One region of the Ochrobactrum sp. Marseille-Q0166 genome, then DNA from elsewhere that is predicted to be linked to it. Evidence: riboswitches for the same ligand, from Rfam matches in the RefSeq annotation. Region 1 holds a riboswitch; the other holds the start of a gene.

Region 1 (4,383 bases):
CGCGCGCCTGTTCCGCATTCGCCGATTTCGTTACGATGAAGGAGGTCATCGCATTGAATAGTTGGGAGCCCGCAATACCAGCAAGAATTATCGAACTGTTGCCCCTACCCGCCCTTACAGCGAGCAAAGCGATAAGCGAGAAAGCGATAATCGCGCCAAAGAAAGCACCCACTGACATTGAAAGCATACCAGCGCCAACACCAAGGATAGCAACACCGACCGCCCCCGTTGAGGCCCCAGCGGAAATGCCGAGAATGTAGGGGTCAGCCAGCGAGTTGCGCAGCAGCGACTGCAGAACAACCCCGGAAATAGCGAGTGCGGCTCCGCAGCAAGCGGCGACCACGGCACGGCTGAGACGATAGCTCCATACAATGCCTTCATCGATGGGAGCTATCGGGTAGCCAGCATGCCAGACGCGGTTGGCGATTGTTTTCGCCACCACATCGAGAGGAATGGACGTCTCGCCAATGGCAGCGCCCAGCCACAGCGCTCCAAGTAGCAGGATAAGCGCCAGAACAGCAAAAAATGTTCTGGAACGACTGCCTCTTGATACTAAAATCCCGGCTGTGGCCGTGCGTATTGTCACTTGTTGAGACCCGAAGCTGCAATGGCGTCCGCCAGCGTTTCAATGCCTTCGATAGTGCGGATGGTCGGGTTCATCGCCTGCGCATCCATATCGAAGACGTAGCCCTCCTTGACGGCTGGCATCAAGCTTGCAACCGGATCCGTCTTCAGGAATTCACGCTTCACCGCCACATCATCCGCAGGGAAACGACGACGATCCATTGCACCCGCAATGATCATTGTCGGATTTGCCTTGGCGATGGTTTCCCAGCCAACGGTCGGCCATTCTTCTTCACTGTCGATGATATTGTTGATCCCAAGCGTTTTCAGGATGTAGGCCGGAGCACCATTCTTGCCTGCAACATAAGGATCAATGTCAAGCTCTGCACTGGAGAACCAGACAACAGCAGAAAGTTTGCCATCGCCCGATGCGATCTTCTTGCGTGCTGCTTCTTCACGCGCTTTCAGATCAGCCACGACCTGAGCACCACGGTCTTGTACGTTGAAAATCTGCGCCAGTTCTTCAATTTCCTGATAGACCTGATCCATCGTGAAAGCGTCATGACGCACGCCATCCCCCCCATCCGAATTGTCTTTTCCAATGCAATCGGCTGGTGACGTGTAAACGGGAACGCCCAGTTCTTCGAACTGTTCGGCTTTTGCTACAACACCTTCCGGTCCAATCTGCCATTGGAACTGATTGGCAACGAGGTCCGGTTTTTCGGCCAGAATGCTCTCGAAGCTCGGATCATTATCGGCAAGGCGCTTTACCTTGGCATTGGCTTCTTCATAACCTTTAAGAACCGGTCCGACCCACAAAGCAGTGCCGACCATCTTGTCGCCAAGTCCCAGAAGATACAAAATCTCTGCACTGCTCTGACCAACTGCCACAGCGCGCTCTGGAGCATGCTTGAAAGTCACGTCCCGTGCACAGTTCTTGAGCGTCAGCGGATACTGCGTTTCTGCTGCCTGAGCGGAAAAGCCGGTTGCAATAAGGGTGGCCGCGCCTACGAGTGCGCCAAACGGCATCTTGCCGATAAACTTCATTTTAATCCCCGAAATGATGTGAGAAAGCCGTATCAAACAGCGGAAGCGATCCGGCGCGTGAAGAAGACGGACATATCCGGGGATATGAATGACGAGGAAAAGCGACGTCTTGCGACGCTAAAAGCTGTCATAACCAACTCCTGCTCCGGGCATCCCCGCCCGTGACAATGGACAACGTTAGACGGCAGGTCTCCTGGCTCACGAATATCCGCCGTCCACCTGCCTTCCCGAGCTTTTTGAATAGGCTCAGTGGCATGACGCTTGATGCGTCACGAGGATGAACGGCAATCCGCTTACAGTTGCGGGGGCAGCCACGGTCTCGGTCCCTTTTGGGTCGTCCTCACCGTGTTCCCTATTAATCCCCTTCACTCTCGGTCGGGGAACCGTCGCAACCCTATTACGTGTTGAACCTGAGGCGGTCAAGCGACAGGAACACCTAAATCCATTATAAAAAATTGGTTAGACTTTAAGCTAATACTTCGGATCTTAAACAGTCCGGCGCTGGCATATTGTAAATCCCTGCTGTAGTCTTCAAATCGGGAAGCTCTGCTTGGGAAGCAGAGTTTTTTTGAGGAGAGCTGTCCAAAAGACAGCAGAAAAATGCACGCTAAGTGCATTAATGGAGGATTTATGCGTAAATGGATTCTGGCCATTTCGTCGGTGGCAGCGCTTGCAATGACGGGTGCAACCTGGGCGGCGGACTATAAGGTATTGGCTCCAGCGGCACCGGGCGGCGGCTGGGATCAGACAGCGCGCACCATGCAGAACGTACTCCAGGACGAAAAGATTTCCGGCAGTGTTCAGGTCATTAACGTTCCGGGCGCTGGCGGCACAATCGGTCTGGCACAGTTCGTCAACCAGAACAAAGGCGACCCAAGCCAGCTTATCGTTGGTGGTTATGTCATGGTCGGCGCGATTTTGACCAACAATTCACCGGTCAATCTTGACGCGATTACGCCAATTGCCCGTCTCACCGGTGAATATGAAGCCATCGTTGTACCGGCATCGTCCGACATTCAGAACCTCGGCGATCTTGTCGCCAAGCTCAAGACTGATCCAGGCTCCGTTTCCTGGGGCGGTGGCTCGGCAGGCGGTACGGATCACATCACTGCTGGCCTTTTTGCCAAGGCCGCAGGTGTTGACCCAACGAAAGTCAATTATATCGCCTTTTCAGGTGGTGGCGAAGCACTTGCTGCTATTCTCGGCAATCAGGTGACAGTTGGCATTTCCGGTTATGGCGAGTTCGACCCGCAAATCAAGGCTGGTACGCTCCGCGTGATCGGAATTTCCAGTGATGAACGCGTGGAGGGCATTGATGCTCCAACCTTCAAGGAAGGGGGCGTCGACGTTTCAATCCAGAACTGGCGCATGGTTGGTGCTGCACCGGCAATCACTGCTGAACAGGAAGCTGCAATCAACGCAGACATCGAAAAGATGGTGAAATCGGAATCCTGGCAGAAGGCTCTCAAGGATAAGGGCTGGGCCGACACCTATCTTGCGGGCGATGCTTTCAAAGAGCAGCTCAAGAAAGATGTTGCTTCCACTGAAACGATCCTCAAGGAAATCGGTCTCGTCAAATGACAGGATCTGAACAGCATGGAGAGCGCCGTTCCGCTGGAACGGCGCCTGACTACGCCGCTCTTGTCATAGCCTTTATCCTTGCTGCCGTTGCCATTGCAATTGCATGGTCCACCGCCTATGGCAACAATGTGCTGTCCTACTCACCCGTAGGGCCTAAAACCGTGCCTTATATTATTGCGGCCGGGCTGTTCATGTTGTCAATTTGGACAGTCGTCAGCGCTTTGAAGGGCGAGTTTCCCGAACGCGAGCATCAGGAAATTGCGCCCATGGCGTGGATTGTCGGTGGTCTGGTCGTTCAGATGCTGACCATGAAAACCATGGGATTTTCAATCGCAACGGGCTTGCTTTTTGCAGCAACGGCGCGCGGATTCGGCTATCGCAAATTCTGGATAAGCGTGCCTGTCGGTATCGTCTTTGCATTCATCATCTGGTTCATTTTTGCGCGCGGCCTGCAGCTTTCGCTGCCTTCGGGCTGGCTTGAACAATTCGTTTAAGGCGAAAGATCATGGATACAGTCAATCTCCTCGCGAGTGGTCTTCTGGTAGCACTTGAACCGGCGAACCTCATTTATGCGCTAATTGGCGTAACACTTGGTACGGCTGTTGGCGTGCTACCGGGCATCGGCCCAGCACTTACAGTGGCGTTGCTCCTGCCCGTCACCTATAAACTCGACCCTGCCGGATCTCTGATCATGTTTGCCGGTATTTATTATGGCGGCATGTATGGTGGATCGACAACCTCGATCCTCTTAAATACGCCCGGAGAAAGCGCTTCCATCGTCACGGCATTGGAGGGCAATAAAATGGCCCGAGCGGGACGCGGCGGACCAGCCCTAGCAACGGCCGCAATCGGCTCGTTTATCGCTGGTCTGATTGCCACGCTTGCTCTCGCATTCGTCGCTCCTTGGGTGGTGAAATTCGCTCTCTCCTTCGGTCCTTCGGAATATTTCGCGCTGATGCTGCTCGCTTTCATGACCGTCTCGGCGGCTTTTGGCGATTCAACGCTGCGCGGTCTCACTTCGCTTTTCATCGGGTTGACGCTTGGTCTTATCGGCATCGATCAGCTGACCGGACAAGCGCGTCTCGTCATGGGCACACCGAACCTGCTTGATGGGATCAATGTTACCACTCTTGCGGTAGCGCTGTTTGCTATCGGTGAGACCTTGGCGGTGGTTTCGAAGAAGCTTAGTCC
Region 2 (4,383 bases), 1.1 Mb from region 1:
TTGCGCACACCACCTTTGTGCTGACCTGGGATCGCAAATTCGACAATTCCAACAATGGCTGCACGATTGTCTCGGCAAAGCCAAAACTGAAGATCACCTATACGCTGCCGAAGCCCTCACAGAAGCTTTCCTCCCCAGTAAAAGAAAACTGGGAACGCTTTTATGATGGCATCTATAAGCATGAACTTGTGCACGGTGAAACAGCCAAGGACATGACGCGCGAGATTGTCCGCACAACGGTTGGGCTTTCCATCCCCAACGATCCGAAATGCCAGAAAATGCGCCGCGAACTGATTAACCGTATCAATGCGCTGGTCGCCGTTCAGCGTCAGCAGGGCCGTGACTTCGACCGTGTTGAAATGGGGTCGGGCGGCAATGTTGAACAGCTTATTCTGGCGCTTGTGAACGGAGGGTAGCCTACGCCGGACTTCCGGCGCAGGCTTGCATTACTAAGCTCGTTCAGCGCGAAGCGCTTTCGCTGCTGTCACCATGTTGATGAGGGCAGGGCGAACCTCATCCCATTTGCGGGTTTTGAGGCCGCAATCGGGATTGACCCATAGTTGCGCATCAGAAAGCTGCCTGCGGGCAAGCTGCAGGAGATCGGCCATCTCATCGACATTCGGAACGCGCGGCGAATGGATGTCGTAAACGCCTGGCCCGATTTCGTTGGGATATTTGAAGGTCTTGAAGGCCTCGAGCAGTTCCATGCGTGAGCGCGAGGTTTCAATCGAAATCACATCGGCATCCATATTGGCAATTGCCGCGATGATGTCGTTGAATTCCGAATAACACATGTGGGTGTGGATCTGCGTTTGATCGGCAACGCCGGTGGAGCAGAGGCGAAAACATTCGACGGCCCAGTCAAGATAATGCGCCCAGTCGGAACGGCGCAGCGGCAGACCTTCTCGCAGTGCCGCCTCATCAATCTGGATCATGGCGGCGCCTGCAACTTCAAGATCGTGTACCTCGTCACGAATGGCGAGCGCAATCTGACGGCAGCTTGCCGAGCGCGGGATGTCGTCGCGGACGAATGACCAGTTGAGGATCGTGACCGGCCCCGTCAACATGCCCTTGACCGGCTTGTCGGTCAGCGATTGTGCATATTTCCACCATGCCACCGTCATCGGTTCCGGACGCGAAACATCGCCGAAAATGATGGGCGGACGGACATAGCGTGAGCCATAGCTTTGCACCCATGCGTGCTTGGTGAAAGCAAAGCCCGCAAGCTGCTCGCCGAAATATTGCACCATGTCGTTGCGTTCAAACTCGCCATGAACGAGCACATCGAGACCAATTTCTTCCTGCCAGCGGATAGCGACTTCGGTCTCCCGCTGAATAAAACCTTCATATTGCGCGTTGCTGATCTCGCCCTTGATGTGTGCCGCGCGGGCTTTGCGCACTTCCGGCGTCTGCGGAAAAGAGCCGATTGTGGTGGTTGGGAAGGCGGGAAGGTCAAGCTTTGCATTTTGCAATTTCTGACGTTTTGCAAAAGCACTCTGGCGGCTTTTCTGCGCCTCGGTGATATTCGCAATCCGCTGTTTAACGGCTGCATTATGCACGCGGGGTGATCGGGCTCTGCTGCCGAGCGCGTCGCTGGCTGCTTTGAGTTCAGAAAGAACAGTGCTTTTGCCGGATGCCAGTGCGCGTCCGACGATGGAAAGCTCGTCGATCTTCTGCGCTGCGAATGCGAGCCAGCTTTTCAGCTCTTCATCAAGGGTTGTTTCAAGCTCCAGATCAATCGGCACATGCAGGAGCGAACAGGACGGTGCGATTTCGATTTTCTCCAACCCGCGCTTGTCGATGACAGGCTGAATACGATCGGTGATCGTGCTGAGATCGGCACGCCAGATATTGCGACCGTCGATGACGCCGAGCGAAAGCACCTGATCTTTGCGTGCTTTGTTTTCAACTTCCGCAAGCTGTTCTGCCCCGCGCACAAGATCGACATGCAAGCCCGCCACCGGTAGCGCAAGTGCGGTCTCAAGATTGTTGCCGAGTTCTCCAAAATAACTGGCAATCAGGATTTTGACCGGGCTTGCGGCGCTCAAACGCTGATAGGCGAGTTCAAACGCAGCACGTTCATTGGGAATGAGATCCAGAACCAGCGATGGCTCGTCAATTTGCACCCAGTCTGCTCCGGCTGCCGCCAGTTCCTCCAGCAGTGTTTCGTAAACAGGCAGCAGTTTCGGCAGCAGCGCTATCGGATTGAAACCCGCTGCGGTCGATTTTGCCAGCTTAAGAAAGGTCACCGGCCCGAGAATGACCGGACGCGTGTGGATACCCAGCGCTTTTGCCTCAAGAAAATGCTCCACCGGCTTCCGTGACGAAAGTGCGAAGCTCTGATCATCGGTCAGTTCTGGCACCATGTAATGATAGTTGGTATCAAACCATTTGGTCATTTCCAGCGCGGTCACGCCTTCTTGCGGATGGGTGCAGCCGCAATCACCATGTGCTTGGCCTTCACGACCGCGCGCCATGGCGAAATAGGTTTGAAGCGTTACATCGCCGCCTGACCAGCCATAGCGCGCAGGGATCGCCCCCACCATCACGGCAGTATCGAGCACATGGTCGTAAAGCGAGAAATCGTTGGACGGAATTTTTGTAATACCGCGGTCGCGCTGTTCGGTCCAGTTGGCGGCGCGTAGGGCCCTTGCATTTGCGAGAAGTTCCGCTTCGGAAGATTTCCCGGACCAGAAGGCTTCAAGAGCGAATTTCAGTTCGCGATGACGCCCAATGCGCGGCACGCCCAATGTGGCGGTGGAAAGTGTTGTTCGTGACATATCTATAGACCCCGATATAGGCGGCGGGGTTGGAGACGCAAAAGAGCATAGGCTGAACGCCCGCTTTGCGACATTCCGGGACACCCCGCCCGTTGACGTTATCTGTCATGGCAGGTCTCCTGGCTCGCGGGTCAGCGCCTTGGAGCGCATCTTTATCCGAAGACCTTTTACAGTTTTCGGGATGCGCTCTGATCCGCCTTCCCGGAACTTTCATTCCAGTGGCATGATGGATCAGGGCTCGCCGCTTACAGTTGCGGGGGCAGCACCGGTATTGTTTTTAGCGCACCGGTTTCCCTCTTAGCTTCCGTCGAGAGTCTGACGAAAGAACCATAACGCAATTCAGTCTGAATGAAGCATCATCAATTGTCAATGTGGCATAAAGAAATGTTTATATCTTTATAATAGCTGGAGATGGCTAGTTCCATCCTTTGAAAATGATAAGCTCGAAGAAAAGCGCAATAGCAATTGATAAAAGATCAATTTAATTAAATATTACAATAAAGAGGTGCGACATAATGTTTGTAAGTGCCTGAAATTTCAATTGATGTAGTCCCGCTCAAAGACTCATGATATCGGTGCAGCTATTGAAAGCGTTTTATGTTTGGGTGTTGTTATTAGCCGTTTGATATCGCGATAAAAAAGTTTAATGCAGCCCAATTTTCATAACTGATTTTTGGGATATGCGCCTTGAGAGGGCTAGGTATATTCGTATGAGTTTTAGGTCGCCTTGGCAAAAACTGGCATTATTGCCGCGCTTTGGTAAGCAGATAATCTTGCTCGTGAGCGATTGTTTGTTGCTATTACTCAGCGCTTATCTGGCCTTTGTTATGCGCTTGGGTTTTGTGTTTATACCAACGCCAACCCAAATTTTTCTGATCGCCATAGCGCCGGTATTGGCTGTTCCTGTTTTTATTCGATTTGGTCTCTATCGTGCGATCATTCGTTATTTGGCTGAACGTGCGATCTGGCCAATCTTTCAGGCCACGGCAATTGCAGCACTTTTCTGGGTGGCGCTGGTTTTTCTTATGGAATCTTATGGCGGAGCTGGTTTGCCTCGTTCGGTTCCGCTTTTATATTGGTTGTTGAGTACCGTCCTTATTTCTGCAAGCAGGTTTGGCGCGAAATGGCTTTTGCGCAGCGCCGAGATGGCGAAAGCATATTCCAGTACCGCACTGATTATCGGAGTTGGTGAACCTGGGAGACAACTTGCGGCCGCTTTGAGAAGCCACAGCGATACGCAGGTCATAGGCTTTATCGATCCCGCGGGCGAACTCAACGGAATGGATATCGTTGGTTTACGGGTGTATGGCATTGACAATATTCCGGCGCTGATTGAAAATTTTGGGGTTAAGCAAGTCGTTATATCCGAACCGGGCCTTGATCAGAAACAACGGCAAACCTTGGCTCGTCTTCTTGGGCGACTTCCGGTCAGTACACGTATTCTTCCGCCTATTGCCGATTTAACGGCAGGAAAATATCTCGTCAGTGCGCTTCGCAATATAGAGATCGATGACCTTCTTGGGCGCTCTCCGGTTCCACCTGACGTCGATCTGCTGCGTGAAGTGGTAGAAGGCCGAAGTATCATGATTACTGGTGCAGGAGG

What was found. A riboswitch is a leader RNA that binds a small molecule or an ion and turns the genes downstream of it on or off. The one in region 1 is predicted to bind cobalamin.
Region 2: linked by a shared signal. The riboswitch ahead of metE (5-methyltetrahydropteroyltriglutamate--homocysteine S-methyltransferase) and the one ahead of H5024_RS18095 (ABC transporter substrate-binding protein) in region 1 are both predicted to bind cobalamin.

Annotation. Positions count from the first base shown of each region.
Region 1 is NZ_JACJUO010000002.1:1,465,856-1,470,238, forward strand. Features, by position in the region: gene H5024_RS18090 (iron ABC transporter permease) at 1-559, opposite strand, end outside; gene H5024_RS18095 (ABC transporter substrate-binding protein) at 583-1,593, opposite strand; cobalamin riboswitch at 1,777-2,014, opposite strand; gene H5024_RS18100 (tripartite tricarboxylate transporter substrate binding protein) at 2,242-3,192, shown strand; gene H5024_RS18105 (tripartite tricarboxylate transporter TctB family protein) at 3,189-3,686, shown strand; gene H5024_RS18110 (tripartite tricarboxylate transporter permease) at 3,698-4,383, shown strand, end outside.
Region 2 is NZ_JACJUO010000002.1:378,302-382,684, reverse strand. Features, by position in the region: gene H5024_RS12905 (DUF922 domain-containing Zn-dependent protease) at 1-416, shown strand, start outside; gene metE (5-methyltetrahydropteroyltriglutamate--homocysteine S-methyltransferase) at 450-2,780, opposite strand; cobalamin riboswitch at 2,872-3,127, opposite strand; gene H5024_RS12895 (nucleoside-diphosphate sugar epimerase/dehydratase) at 3,491-4,383, shown strand, end outside.